DNA from 3 places in the Rhodococcus sp. no. 34 genome. Region 2 is predicted to be linked to each of the others. Evidence: riboswitches for the same ligand, from Rfam matches in the RefSeq annotation. Region 2 holds a riboswitch; each other region holds the start of a gene.

Region 1 (4,870 bases), on a different contig from region 2:
ATGAAGGCGCGGCCCTGGATGATCGGCGGAGCCTCGGGATCCGGAGCGATATCGGGTAGTGGTCCTTCGGGGTCGTACTTCGACAGATCGAGATTCCAGATCTGTTCGAGCAGAACCAAAGCGGTCTGGCCGGTGACCTGCTGGTCGCGAATCTCTCGGTACTTCTCGATCGCATCTGCCTCCGAGGTGCCGAGAACAAAACTCGCCGACGGCAGGATCTTGATGTCACCCGGGTCACGTCCGGCCGCGACGGCACGTGCTTTGATATCGCGATAGAAATCGGCCGCCTCGGGCAACTGACCGTACGGTGAGAAGATCGCGTCGGCATTGCCGGCAGCAAAATCGCGCCCCTGCGGCGACACCCCGGCCTGCAGAATAACCGGGCGCCCTTGCGGGCTACGCGGCACTGTGAATCGGCCGTTCACGTCGAAATGCGATCCATGAAAGACGAATTCACCGGCATCCGGTCGCGCGAGAAAGCGCCCTGATGCCTTGTCTGCCACGATGTCGTCGCTTCGCCACGAATCCCACAGTTCACGCACCAGCGCTACGGTCTCCTCCGCACGCTCGTATCGTTGCGCGCGGTCGAGGTATCCGCCGCGGCGAAAGTTCTGGCCGGTGAATGCGTCGAACGAGGTGACGACGTTCCAGGCGGCACGCCCTCCGGACAACTGATCGAGCGTCGCGAATTGGCGGGCCAGTTCGTACGGCTCGTTGAACGTGGCATTGATAGTGCCGGCCAATCCGAGGTGTTCGGTTACCGCCGCCAACGATGCAAGGACCGTGAAGGTGTCCGGCCTACCGATGATGTCTTGGTCGAAAATCTGTCCCGCACGCTCACGAAGGGCGAGGCCTTCGGCGAGGAAGAAGAAGTCGAACTTCCCACGCTCGGCGGTTCGAGCGGTGTGCTCGAAAGAATCGAACTCTATCTGGCTGCCCGCCTGCGGATCCCACCACGCAGTGTGATGGTTGACGCCGCCGAGGTAGGCACCCAGGATGACCTGCTTACGCTTCTGAGAACTCATGAGAATCTATTCCTCGTCTGTCAGGCGGCCGGAGTACCGGCGGCGTAGCGGTTGGGAACGTCGATGGGTAGACCAAGGAGTCCGCGAAGATTCGCCTGCGGATATTCGGTGCGGAATACGTTGCGTCGCTGCAATTCAGGCACCAGCTCACCTGCGATGGCGTCGAGGTCGTCCACGACAACGCCCGGCCGCAACCGGAAGCCGTCGATTCCCAACTGCTGCCACCGGAGCAGAAGATCTGCCAACTCAGCCGCGGTGCCGGTGAAGGTCAGCGCGTCCGAACGGTATTCGGCGCCGGCCTGCGCGTCGAGGCGAGCGAGCCGTTCCTTTCCGGTTTCTTCCGGCGTATCGAAGAAGACGACGATGTCGGTGAAGACCCGAAGAGGTTCGCCGGTGCGCTGCACGTGTTCTTCGGCTGCTCGCACTTCACCCAGGATTGCCGTGACCTGCTCCTCGTCGAACGGCGTCACGAACACCAGATCGGCCGTCCGCGCCGCCAGTTCGTACGCGACCCGCTGATGTGCCAACGCGGTAACGACGGGATGCCCCTGCGGCGGGCGCGGGGTCACCGACGGTCCACGGACCGAGAGGTACTTTCCCTCGAAGTCGATGTAGTGCAACTTGTCCCGGTCGATGAATCGACGCTGTTCGACATCACGGATCTCGGCGTCGTCCTCCCAACTGTCCCAGAGTCGCCGGATTACGTCAGCCGCCTCCGCAGCTTCGTCGAACAGGTCGCGCACGAAGTCCGGGAGGACGCCTGAAACGATCGACTGACGGTCGGCATCGGTGAGCGCTGGGATGTCGCGACGCCCGAACTGTGCTGCCTCGGATTCCGACGCCGAAACCTTCACCTGCCATCCGGCGCGACCGCGTGAGGTGTAATCCAGCGTGGCAACGGCTTTGGACACGTGAAACGGCTCGGTGTGAATGGTGGTGATGGTCGGGATCAAGCCGATGTTGCTCGTGATCGGTGCCAGTCGGGCGGCCACGAGATGCGCGTCGAGCCGAGCGCGCACCCGATCAACCGCGTCGTCGACGGGCTCGAGTGGGTTGGCCGGCACCGAGAGACTGTCCTCGATGGTGACGAAATCGAGCAGACCACGCTCGGCGGTCGTCACCACGTCAGTCCAATACGACGCGCTGAACAGCTCACTCGGGCGCGAGTGTGGCTCTCGCCAGGCTGCAGGGTGCCAACCGGCACCGTCCAGCGCTACGGCGAGATGCAACGGAGCAAGATGAGAGGAGGGGGTGGAGGTCATCGGCGCATACTCCTGTTCGAGAACTACTCGGGAGCGCACAGTGCCGACCGCAGAAACCGTCAGCACCCGACTGACGGTTCTCGTGGCGACTGCCGCTTGCGACACGCACCACGCGTATCGCCAGGTGTGATTCCGGGGCACCCCATCGGCATGAAGGGTTGCCGTCCAGCTAGCCGGTCCTTGTTGCTGGAGCTCTGCACCTACCTCGACGGTAGTGAGTACGCGACAGCCCGGCAATCGCCCAGAACTGCGCCGGAGTGCCGGAAACCGCCTGCCACCTCAGATGATCGAGCGTGCCGCCTTTTCGCTCTCGAGGATTCGAATACCGGCAGCGCTGAGCCTCCGGGCTCCCTCGGCCGCGTCGACAGGCTCACCGACCGTCACGTGCGCGCCGAGTGGAACGACCGAATGAACAATTGTCTCGTCGTACACGTGCACCAGGTTGCACCCCTGAGCCCCGTCGCGACCACGCTGCCCACCGACTTCCACGTTCAAGTCCTGGGTGTAACACGTCGACGACGCCACGGAAACCGGAATGCCGGCGAACGTCGCCGTCGTCGAATAGTGCAGATGCCCAGCAAGAATCGCCCGGACGTCGCTGCCACGCAAGACGTCTGCCAACCGGGACTGATCGCGCAACTCCACCAGAACCGCGAGATCCTGAATGCACGGAACCGGCGGATGATGCAGCGCCAGAATTGTTCCGTCGGGCGCGGGCACCGCCAATTCTGCGCGTAGCCAATCCAATTGACGATCCGAGATCTCACCGTAGTGATGACCGGGAACCGACGAATCCAGGGTGATCACCCGCAGTCCGTCAAGGTCGTAGACGTTGTCGACGGGATGATCGGTGGCGTCCTCGCCCAACAGCAGAGATCTGAAAGTAGAGCGGTCGTCGTGGTTGCCCATCGCCCAGATGACCTGCGCATCGATCTCGGCCGCCACGGGTTCCACGATGGCTTTCAATTCCGCGTATGCGTCGGGGTGTCCCTGGTCGGTCAGGTCGCCGGTGAATATCAGTGCATCCGGGCGTGCGCCCGAGGCCACGATCCCGCTGAGCACTTCCCGCAATCTCGTCGACGCATCCACGGCGTCGTACAACTCCCCCTGAGCCACCAGATGCGTGTCACTGAGGTGCACCAGGAAATGCTTCGGACGCGGGTACTCGGCATTCCGAACGCTCATCGGTCTCTCGCTTCCGCTTGCCGACGCTTAGGCGCCGGTGCGGCACCTACTGATCGTCGAGACTAGTCAACCGACCAACAGTGACTGATCGGGGCACGCCCGACGAACACGAAGCGAACTCCCGCGGCGACCCTCGGGATCGAGTAGTTGAAGCTGCGAGTAGTGTGTGGACAGTGTTGTTCCTGACCAGTCGGCGTTACGTCGACCTTCGCCTGCAGGCGAGCGCAATGTGTACGCGCTCGCTCTGACCTGACGCGTACCAGGAAACATTTCTTCGAATCTGCCCGGCCTCTGGTGCCGCGCTGCGTTTCGCTCCCTTGATTTTCGAAAGGCATAGTCATGCCCAGCTCCACCTCCACCGGCGTGCCGGAAAAGTCCACGTCCCGTTTTCCGTCCTGGGCGACGGCATTCGGACCGCAGATCGTCGCCGGTCTCGTACTCGGTGTCATCATCGGTCTCGTCGCCCGGGCAATGCCTGATGCGGCCGACGGCAACGTCAACTGGTTGGTCGGCACCGTGCAGACCATCGGCTCGAGTTACGTCAAGCTGCTCACCGTTGCGGTGATCCCGCTGGTGTTCACCGCCATTGTCAGCTCCATCGCCAACCTGCGCCAGGTCGCCAATGCAGCTCGCCTGGCCGTGCAGACCTTGCTCTGGTTCGCGATCACCGCTTTCATTGCTGTGATCATCGGCATCATCGTCGGCCTGATCACCGATCCCGGTTCACGGACCGACGTCGCCGCCGAAGCAGCGAAGGAACCCAAGAGCTCCGGCTCGTGGTGGGCGTTCATCACCGGACTGGTTCCGAACAACTTCCTGGGGCTGGGCGCAAAGACTTCCGTCGCAGAGGGAGTAGCAACCACATCCCTGAGCTTCAACGTCCTGCAGCTGCTCGTCATCGCCGGCGCAATCGGTATCGCGGCGCTGAAGATCGGCCCCAAGGCTGCTCCGTTCCTCGAGTTCAACGCGTCACTGCTCGCGATCGTCCAAAAGGTCCTGTGGTGGATCATTCGCCTTGCCCCGATCGGTACGGCCGCACTGATCGCCAACGCTGTCGCCACCTACGGCTGGGATGCAATCGGCTCGCTGGGCGTATTCACCGCCGCCATCTACATCGGTCTGGCCATCGTCTTCTTCGTGGTCTACCCCATCCTGATTGCCGCACACGGCCTCTCGGTTCGAAGCTTCTTCTCCGGCGTCTGGCCTGCGACTCAGCTCGGATTCGTCTCGCGCTCGTCGATCGGCACTCTGCCTCTGACCGAACGCGTCACCGAACGCAACCTCGGTGTTCCGCGTGAGTACGCCTCGTTCGCCGTTCCGCTCGGCGCCACCACGAAGATGGACGGTTGCGCCGCAATCTATCCCGCGATCGCGGCGATCTTCGTCGCAGGCTTCTAC
Region 2 (4,870 bases):
CAGGTGAAGCGGTGAATCTACTTCGCGGCCATGGCCTTCTGCAGGTTCACGTCGAGCGCGCCGAGGAACTCCTCGGTGGTGAGGTAGCCCTGATCGCCGCCGACCAGCATCGAGAGGTCCTTGGTCATCTGGCCGCTTTCGACGGTCTTGATGACAACGTCTTCGAGCGCCTGCGCGAAGCCGATGACCTCAGGGGTGCTGTCGAGCTTGCCACGATGCTCGAGCCCGCGGGTCCACGCGAAGATGGACGCGATCGGGTTGGTCGAGGTGGGCTTGCCCTGCTGGTGCTGACGGTAGTGACGCGTCACGGTGCCGTGAGCAGCCTCTGCCTCACAGGTCTTTCCGTCCGGTGTCAGCAGAACCGACGTCATGAGGCCGAGCGAGCCGAAGCCCTGGGCCACGGTGTCGGACTGGACGTCGCCGTCGTAGTTCTTGCATGCCCAGACGTATCCGCCCTCCCACTTGAGTGCGGAAGCGACCATGTCGTCGATGAGGCGGTGCTCGTAGGTCAGACCTGCAGCATCGAACTCAGCCTTGAACTCGGTCTCGTAGACGTGCTGGAAGATGTCCTTGAAGGCACCGTCGTACGCCTTGAGAATGGTGTTCTTGGTGGACAGGTACACCGGGTAGTTCTGCTGCAGTCCGTAGGTGAGCGACGCGCGAGCGAAGTCACGGATGGACGTGGTGAAGTTGTACTGCCCCTGGACGACGCCGCCCTCTTCGGGGAAGTTGACCAGTTCGTGCTCGATCGGTGCGCTGCCGTCCTCAGGCGTGTAGGTGATCATCACCTTGCCGGGGCCGGGGACCTTGAAGTCTGTGGCGCGGTACTGGTCGCCGAATGCGTGACGGCCGATGATGATCGGCTTGGTCCAGCCCGGAACGAGTCGCGGAACGTTGGAGATGATGATCGGTGCGCGGAAGATCGTGCCGCCGAGAATGTTGCGGATCGTTCCGTTCGGGGAACGCCACATCTTCTTGAGACCGAATTCCTCGACACGTGCCTCGTCCGGCGTGATCGTGGCGCATTTGACGCCGACGCCGTGCTTCTGGATCGCGTGCGCTGCGTCGATGGTGACCTGGTCGTCGGTCTCGTCGCGGTACTCGATACCGAGGTCGTAGTACTCGAGGTTCACATCGAGATACGGATGGATCAACTTGTCTTTGATGAACTGCCAGATAATGCGCGTCATCTCATCGCCGTCGAGTTCGACGACGGTGCCCTCAACCTTGATTTTGGACATGGGTGCTTCGCGTCCTCCTAGGAAGTTTCCCTGGTTACACGGTTGCGGTCACACTTTGTGAGTGGGTCCGCGAACGGTTCGATTATCAAACCTAGACGGTGTGGACTGATCTCGGGAGATGAGTCCCAAACAAGACAAGCGTACTGCTAACCCGTGAGGCCGCAACCGGCAGGTCCACTCATCGGTCTCTACTCGCGAGTAACTTTTGCCTGCTAGTGGGCTGCGTCGCTCTGCCTCGCGTGCGGTTGCGGCTCACATTTCGCCCCGTGTCAGGACTGCGCTCACTTCCCGGTAGAATCCGACTTGGTCATGAGTGCCAGCGTCAAGCCCCGGCTCGCTGGACGGCAACCCTCCAACCGCGGTGGGGTGCCCCGGGTGATGACCAGGTTTCCCGACGTGGATCTGCTCGCGCAGTTCCACCGCAATTCGGGTGACAAGCGCGGGTCCGACAGGGACGGACCCCAGACCGGGCCGAGCCCCACGGAGGTATTTCAGTATGTGTCGCACTTGTAGATAGACCCCAGCACGGGGCGGCGATCATTCGCCCCCGTCCGACATCTATCCGTCAGACCACTGGAGTGAACAGATCATGACCGACAACACAGCCGACGCCGCAGCAACTTCGGATCCGACCGCGAACTGGTCGTTCGAGACCAAGCAGGTGCACGCCGGACAAACAGCGGACACCGCCACAAATGCGCGCGCTCTGCCGATCTACCAGACCACCAGCTACGTCTTCGACAGCACCGATCACGCTGCTGCACTGTTCGGCCTCGCCGAGCCGGGCAACATCTACACGCGGATCATGAATCCCACACAGGACGCCGTCGAGCAGCGCATCGCTGCCCTCGAAGGCGGAGTCGCCGCACTCCTCCTCTCCTCGGGTCAGGCCGCCGAGACCATCGCGATCCTCAACATCGCCGAGGCCGGCGATCACATCGTCTCCAGCCCGTACCTGTACGGCGGCACGTACAACCTCCTGCACTACACCCTTCGCAAGCTGGGTATCGAAGTCACGTTCGTCGAGGATCCCGACAATCTCGAGCAGTGGCGCGAAGCCATTCGCCCGAATACGAAGGCGTTCTACGGCGAAACGATCGCCAATCCGAAGAACCACATCCTCGACCTACCCGGTATCTCGTCACTGGCCCACGAGAACGGTCTTCCGTTGATCGTGGACAACACAGTCGCGACGCCGTACCTGCTTCGCCCACTCGAACACGGCGCCGACATCGTCGTTCACTCCGCCACCAAATACCTTGGTGGACACGGCACCGCGATCGCCGGCGTCATCGTCGACGGTGGCACTTTCGACTGGACGCAAGGTCGCCACACGAACTTCACGACGCCTGATCCCAGCTACCACGGCGTCACCTTCGCGGACCTCGGCGCGCCGGCGTTCGCACTCAAGGCCCGCGTCCAACTGCTGCGCGATCTCGGTTCCGCCGTGGCGCCGTTCAACGCGTTCCTCATCGCGCAGGGTATCGAAACCTTGAGCCTGCGCATCGAGCGCCACGTATCCAATGCACAGAAGGTCGCCGAATTCCTCGACGGCCACGTCGAGGTGGCCTCCGTTTCCTACGCGGGACTTCCCTCCTCGCCATGGTTCGAACGTGGAAAGCAGCTGACGCCCAAGGGAACCGGCGCCATCGTCACCTTCGAGCTGCCCGGCGGTATCGATGCGGGCAAGACGTTCGTCAACGCCCTGACGCTGCACAGCCACGTCGCCAACATCGGTGACGTTCGCTCACTCGTCATCCACCCCGCGTCGACGACACACTCGCAGCTCACCCCCGAAGAGCAGCTCGCCTCCGGTGTCACACCCGGGCTCGTCCGCCTCGCGGTCGGCATCGAAGGAATCGACGACATCCTCGCCGATCTCACCGTCGGCCTGGCAGCGGTGGCAAACTCGTGACCGTGAACGAATTGGAGCCCAGGATCGACCTCCTGCCCCCACCCGACGGCCAGGTGGGGTTCGTCGACATCGGTGCCCTGGAACTCGAAAGCGGCGCGGTGCTCCCATCGGTTTCGCTCGCCGTTCAGCGGTGGGGTGAGCTTTCCCCGAACCGCGACAACGTCGTACTCGTCGAGCACGCACTGACCGGAGACTCACACGTCACCGGACCGATCTCCGCGAATCAGCCCTCCCCCGGCTGGTGGAACGGGATGGTCGGCCCCGGCGAACCGATCGACACCGGCGAATGGTGCGTCATCGCAACCAATGTCCTCGGTGGTTGTCGCGGCACGACCGGTCCCAGTTCGCCGGCCGACGACGGCAAGCCGTGGGGCAGCAGGTTCCCGGAGATCTCCATCCGGGATCAGATCGCGGCGGAGAAGAAGCTCGTCGATCTCCTCGGGATCGACCAGTTGGCCTCGGTAGTCGGAGGATCCATGGGCGGCATGCGCACACTCGAATGGGCAGTTACCTACCCGGACAGCATTCGCTCCGCGTTGGTTCTCGCAACCGGTTCACGGGCCACTGCAGATCAGATCGGCACCCAGACGACGCAGATCGCTGCCATCGTCTCCGATCCGGATTGGCAGGGCGGTGACTACCACGGAACGGGGCGGGCACCTCGCGCCGGACTCGGCATCGCCCGTCGCATCGCGCACCTCACGTACCGCACCGAGTCCGAACTGGACGCACGCTTCGAGAACTCCGCTCAGAACGACGAAAATCCTTGGAACGGTGGACGATACGCCGTACAAAGTTACCTGGAACATCAGGCTGACAAGCTGGTCGACCGCTTCGACCCGAGCACGTACGTCCTCCTGACCGAGGCCATGAACCGGCACGACATCGGTCGTGGACGCGGCGGTGTTGCGGCGGCGTTGGCATCGATCACGGCACCGGTCGTGGTGGGCGGCGTCGACTCGGATCGGCTGTATCCCCTTCGCTTGCAGGAGGAGATCGCCGACGGAATTTCCACGTGCAGCGGCCTCGAGATTCTCAAGTCCAAGGACGGCCATGACGGCTTCCTGACGGAGGCGGACGCTGTCGCCGGACTGCTTCGCCGAACGATGGAGTTCGCACGCACGGCCCGCTGATCCGGCACAGAGGCACAATTTCAGGATCCGTCAATGTCGGGAAAACCACAGCTGATCTGCAGGTTTTCTCGACATTCTCATTGGCGAACGTGAGCCGGCGCGGCTAGCATCGGCGAACGTGAATCAGCCATGCTCGACGCGCCTGCAGGCTACGTACATTCCCGAGCACATGTCCTTCGCGTTCTGGGGTGACGCAGACCCGGCGGCGCGGCTGTCGGCACTGGGGATGCCGACCGGGTCGCCGGGCGTGTGCAGGCTTGCGATCCCGGTCGAAGAGTCGATCACAGCAACCGACGTCGGAGCGCAACTGCTCGACCTCACCACCGCGATCGACGCCTTCCACAACCTCGATGCTGGTCGCGGCGACCTCGGATCGTCGCTGCTCGCATGGAAGCGCGTCATCGACACCGGCGCACATGACATTCCGACCGCAGCGCATGCCGCGATCGAGCGCGACGACACGAAGATCCGAAGCGCCGCGTCCACGGTGCGGTTGTTCACGGAAGCGCGCGCGGCCATCGAGAGTCTTCGCCGAGCAAAGATTCAGGCGACTCTGCGCCCGTATCAAATGCACGGAGTTG
Region 3 (4,870 bases), on a different contig from region 2:
CAGATGTACCAACCGTGAGGTTGACGCTGGCGGCTGTCGCCGTACCGCCATTCGCGCTCGCCGAATCGGACCACAGCGCGAGCGACTGCTGCGACGATGCGAACACCGCTACAGCAGCCACCGCGACTGCGATCGCTCCCCAGACCTTTTTCCTCATGAAATTACGGGGCCGGTGTCAGTGCTGTCTGAGTGACGACCAACTTCATCGCCGACAAGTTCAGCGACTGGTTCTGCGCGACCTGATTGGCCACCTCGTTGAAGTTCAGCCGGACTCCGACGTGGACGATCGTTCCGTTCTGGGCTTTGGTGATCTGCGAAATCGGGTTGCCACCAGTGTCCTTGATTGTCGTCACGGGCACGACAGCAGCGGCAAGCTCGGCGCTGTTCGCACCCGGAACGATTCCGGCCGTATCAGCGGTCAGAACAGCCGCGAGACGATCGCCCACTGCGGTCACAGTGACGTCGCAGGTGTATTCGATGCTTTCGGTCGTGACGATGCGGTAGGCCGAGATGTTGGTGATCGCGGTCTTCGTCGGGTTGAGGGAGTTCCAACCCCCGCCGACCGGTGCGCAAGAGCTCAGGTCGAGGGCGCCGGACGTGACGGGCCCGCCGCCACTGACGTCGGCCGAATCGCTCCAGACTGCGAGCGAGCCGGCACCGCCGAGGAGGAGGGCACCGGCCGCCGCAGCAGCGATCGCACCCTTGGTCTGCTTCTTCATGAAAATCTCATTTCATGTCTGGGACCCGAAATGGGGCCATTCAGACATGAGTATCAGACACGGCAAACGATTCGTTACCACTTTTCGAAAAATCAATTTTACGACTGGAGTCCAACTGTCACTCGGTGTCGAAATGATCTTTGACCTGCGTCTAACTACTCGTTTGTAAGTTTGGTGCGAATAAAACCGTTGGTTTGTTCAGTTGGACAAAGCGGACGAGTCGGAACCTGGCAAATCTGCTGTTTTTTACCAGTTAATTACCGAGTTTCGGTTTTGTTTTGCAATTTGAATCAATTGTTTGTGTTGCTACGGAATGGATCGGTTGTTGTTCCCACAAGATCGGCGACCGACTCGAGGACGATGGTCGGGCGGTAGGGGTAGAGCTCTACCGACGCGCGGGTCGAGATCCCGGTCATCACCAGAATCGTCTGCAGTCCGGCTTCGAGGCCACAGACGATGTCGGTGTCCATGCGGTCGCCGATCATCAACGTATTGGCGGAATGAGCGCCGATGGACCGCAGGGCTGAGCGCATCATCAAGGCGTTGGGCTTGCCGACGTAGTAGGGATCGCGTCCGGTCGCCTTGGTGATGAGAGCGGCGACCGAGCCGGTGGCCGGCAGCGAGCCGTCTCGCGACGGTCCAGTGGCGTCCGGGTTGGTGGCGATGAACCGCGATCCACGCTCGACCAGGCGAATGGCGGTGGTGATTGCCTCGAAGGAGTACGTTCGCGTCTCGCCGAGGACGACGTAGTCGGGGTCGCTGTCCGTCAGGACGTAACCGATGTCGTGCAGGGCAGTGGTCAGGCCCGATTCGCCGACCACGTAGGCGCTGCCGCCCGGCCGCTGGTTGGCCAGGAACGTCGCGGTTGCGAGCGCTGACGTCCAGATCGACTTCTCCGGGATGTCGAGTCCCGAATTGAGCAGGCGTGCTCGCAGGTCACGCGGGGTGCGGATGGAGTTGTTGGTGAGCACCATGTACGGGATGTCGTTCGACGCCAGCTCTGCCAGGAACGTGTCCGCTCCAGGTATCAAGTGCTCCTCGTGGACGAGAACCCCGTCCATGTCCATGAGGTAGGTCCAACCGGTCTGATCTTCTGTACTGGTCATTACTCCAGTATGTGCGGGTGGCGCCCGATGTGGGCGGTCAAGCGAGAAGGCGCCACAGTCCGATCAGGCCGACGACGACAATCGTGTAGCGCAGTGCAGTGGGGGACAGGCGCCGTCCGTAGCGGGCACCGAGAACGCCACCACCGAGTGAGCCGACGGCGATCAAACCGGCTGCTGCCCAATTGATCTGATCGAATGCCAGAGTGATGTACATCCCTGCTGCAACGATGTTGACGAGCAGCGACAGCAGGTTCTTCGCGCCGTTCATGCGCTGGAGGGTTTCCGGGAGGATGGCACCCATCACACCGATGAGAAGGATGCCCTGCGCGGCAGTGAAGTACCCGCCGTAGATGCCGACTGCAAAAGTGCCGGCGGTCAGGAGCATCAGCCTCTTGGTGGACAGCGTCGTTTCTTCGGTGGAACGCTTCTTGGCCCACGCCTGGATGCGTGGTTGGAGGAGGACGAGCGCGAGAGCGAGGACCAGCAGCACCGGAACGATGGTCTCGAACAGTTTCTCGGGTAGATGCATGAGCAACCACGAACCGAGTAGTGCCCCGGCGAGTGACGCCGGAATCTGCCACTTCAGTCGATCCCACTGTCCGGACAGCTCACGTCGGTAGCCCCAGGTACCCGAAACTCCGCCGGCGACGAGCCCGACCGCGTTGGACATGGTTGCGGTCACGGGCGGCATGCCGAAGGCGACCAGGGTGGGAAACGTGATCAGCGTTCCACTGCCGACCACGGCGTTGATCGCGCCCGCGCCGATACCGGCCAACAAGATGAAGAAAGCGTCGAGTCCACTCACTCCGCAGACGGTACGGCAGAGGAAAAGTCAGTCCGGACGGCGGTCCCGGTCTTCATTCGAACGCTCCATTCAACACGCCGAACGCGGCTGCGGACACCGTTGGAATCAATGCGATTTCAACATCGTGGACCCTTCATTTCCCTTGCAGTGCAGGGAAATACAACATTTGACGACTCGACATTTCGCGTCTAGTCTTTGCTCACCATCCAGAGCGACCGAGAGACCTGGCTCGTCGACGTCGCAGCAACCCCCCGAGTGATCGGGAGCGGGTGCTACCGCCAGGACCGATGGAAGGCATCACATGGGTACCACTTCGCACGCTGCGCACAAGCGACGTCACATCGATCTGTGCCGCACCGCTTCGTGTCACTGTCGCTGACCGAACTCTCGTCGTCTTCGCAACTCGAGCTCACCAACTCGAGGACACAGCTGCGTTCCCATTTCCCCGAAAGGTCTATTCGTGATGTCCACTCCGTCAGGTAGCGCGCCGTGAGCGCGCCCACCGATGTCCGCCCCGAAAAGTCGGTGTCCGAGTCGCAACTACCCGACTCGGAGCTTGTCGTCGCTCGCACCTGGCACCCGTTGCGCTGGGTGATCAGTGCGGTCGTGCTGGTCCTGCTTGCTCAGTTCATCCACGGGCTCGTCGTCAACCCCGGCTGGGACTGGCCGACGTTCGCGCAGTACTTCACCGCGAAATCAGTGCTCGCCGCGCTGTGGATGACGATCAAACTGACCCTGTGGGGGACGATCCTCGGATTCGGTCTCGGTGTTTTCCTGGCACTCGGTCGGTTGTCGAAAAACCCGGTCCTGCAGGTGATCGCCTGGACCTACATCTGGGCCTTCCGCTCGATTCCACTCATCGTGCAGCTGCTCTTCTGGTTCAACATCACATACCTGTACCAGACGCTTTCTCTCGGAATACCTTTCGGGCCCGAGTTCTTCACCTTCCAGGTCAGCGGTGTGATCGGCGGATTCACCGCAGCAGTCATCGGTTTGGCGCTGCACCAGGCTGCATACTCGGCCGAGATCATCCGCTCCGGAATCATCTCGGTGGATCACGGTCAGATCGAAGCTGCTCACTCGCTCGGTATTCCGCGCAGTCGCCAGTTCTTCAAGATCGTTCTCCCGCAGGCAATGCGAGCGATCCTCCCCAACGCCGCCAACGAGGTCATCGGACTCTTCAAGGGAACGTCGATCGTCTCCACCATGGCAATCGCCGAACTGTTCTACCAGGTGCAGGTCATCTTCGGCCGCAACGGACGAGTCGTGCCCCTGCTGATGGTCGCCACGATCTGGTACATCATCCTCACGACGTTGCTCTCGATCGGTCAGTACTACGTGGAGCGCCACTATGCACGAGGATCCGCCCGTGCGCTTCCGTTGACTCCGGTACAGAAGGCGCGCAAGAAGTTCGAAGAGATTCGCGATGCGCGTCTCGATATTCCGAGAGGTGCGACCCGATGACCGCAGAACTGGCCGAAGAGACGGTGTATGCCGTCGAAGCGCGCGGAATTCACAAGTCCTTCGGTGCCTTGGAAGTACTTGCCGGCGTTGATCTCCTGGTCCGCAAGGGCGAAGTGACCGTCATTCTCGGTCCGTCGGGTTCCGGTAAATCCACCTTGCTGCGAACCCTCAATCACCTCGAGAAGGTCGACCGCGGAACCGTACGGATCGACGGAGAGCTGATCGGATACCGGCGCAAGGGAAATCGACTCCACGAACTGCGTGACCGCGAGATCCTGAAACAGCGTTCGCACATCGGATTCGTGTTCCAGAACTTCAACCTGTTTCCGCACCTGACCGCGTTGGAAAACGTGGTGGAAGCGCCGCTCTCGGCCCAGAAGCGTGATCGTGACGAGGTGTACCGCGAGGCCCGCGCGCTGCTCGAGCGAGTGGGGGTAGGCGACAAGGCGGACGAGTATCCGCGCCAACTCTCCGGTGGCCAGCAACAGCGCGTCGCGATAGCGCGAGCGCTGGCACTGCGGCCGGCGGTCATTCTCTTCGACGAGCCGACGTCGGCGCTCGACCCGGAACTGGTGGGCGAGGTTCTCGAAGTCCTCGCTCAGCTGGCCCGTGACGGCGCCACCTTGGTGATCGTCACACACGAGGTCGGATTTGCTCGGGAAGTGGCGGACACTGCGGTCTTCATGGACGGCGGCGTCATCGTCGAACAGGGCCCGCCTTCGCAGGTGATCGACAATCCGGTCCACGAACGGACCAAAGCCTTTCTCTCCCGCGTC

The links. A riboswitch is a leader RNA that binds a small molecule or an ion and turns the genes downstream of it on or off. The one in region 2 is predicted to bind S-adenosylmethionine.
Region 1: linked by a shared signal. The riboswitch ahead of ACYP01_RS05490 (LLM class flavin-dependent oxidoreductase) and the one ahead of ACYP01_RS06730 (bifunctional o-acetylhomoserine/o-acetylserine sulfhydrylase) in region 2 are both predicted to bind S-adenosylmethionine.
Region 3: linked by a shared signal. The riboswitch ahead of ACYP01_RS19810 (putative leader peptide) and the one ahead of ACYP01_RS06730 (bifunctional o-acetylhomoserine/o-acetylserine sulfhydrylase) in region 2 are both predicted to bind S-adenosylmethionine.

The regions. Positions count from the first base shown of each region.
Region 1 is NZ_BAAILK010000019.1:163,036-167,905, forward strand. It holds gene ACYP01_RS05485 (NtaA/DmoA family FMN-dependent monooxygenase) at 1-1,025, opposite strand, end outside; gene ACYP01_RS05490 (LLM class flavin-dependent oxidoreductase) at 1,046-2,392, opposite strand; SAM riboswitch class IV at 2,375-2,488, opposite strand; gene ACYP01_RS05495 (phosphodiesterase) at 2,567-3,472, opposite strand; gene ACYP01_RS05500 (dicarboxylate/amino acid:cation symporter) at 3,812-4,870, shown strand, end outside.
Region 2 is NZ_BAAILK010000023.1:160,552-165,421, reverse strand. It holds gene ACYP01_RS06735 (NADP-dependent isocitrate dehydrogenase) at 18-1,241, opposite strand; SAM riboswitch class IV at 1,547-1,687, shown strand; gene ACYP01_RS06730 (bifunctional o-acetylhomoserine/o-acetylserine sulfhydrylase) at 1,831-3,156, shown strand; gene metX (homoserine O-acetyltransferase MetX) at 3,153-4,289, shown strand; gene ACYP01_RS06720 (DEAD/DEAH box helicase) at 4,459-4,870, shown strand, end outside.
Region 3 is NZ_BAAILK010000041.1:515,492-520,361, reverse strand. It holds gene ACYP01_RS19830 (hypothetical protein) at 1-157, opposite strand, end outside; gene ACYP01_RS19825 (alternate-type signal peptide domain-containing protein) at 162-719, opposite strand; gene ACYP01_RS19820 (HAD-IIA family hydrolase) at 1,010-1,825, opposite strand; gene ACYP01_RS19815 (sulfite exporter TauE/SafE family protein) at 1,863-2,630, opposite strand; SAM riboswitch class I at 2,830-2,924, shown strand; gene ACYP01_RS19810 (putative leader peptide) at 2,932-3,009, shown strand; gene ACYP01_RS19805 (amino acid ABC transporter permease) at 3,120-4,094, shown strand; gene ACYP01_RS19800 (amino acid ABC transporter ATP-binding protein) at 4,091-4,870, shown strand, end outside.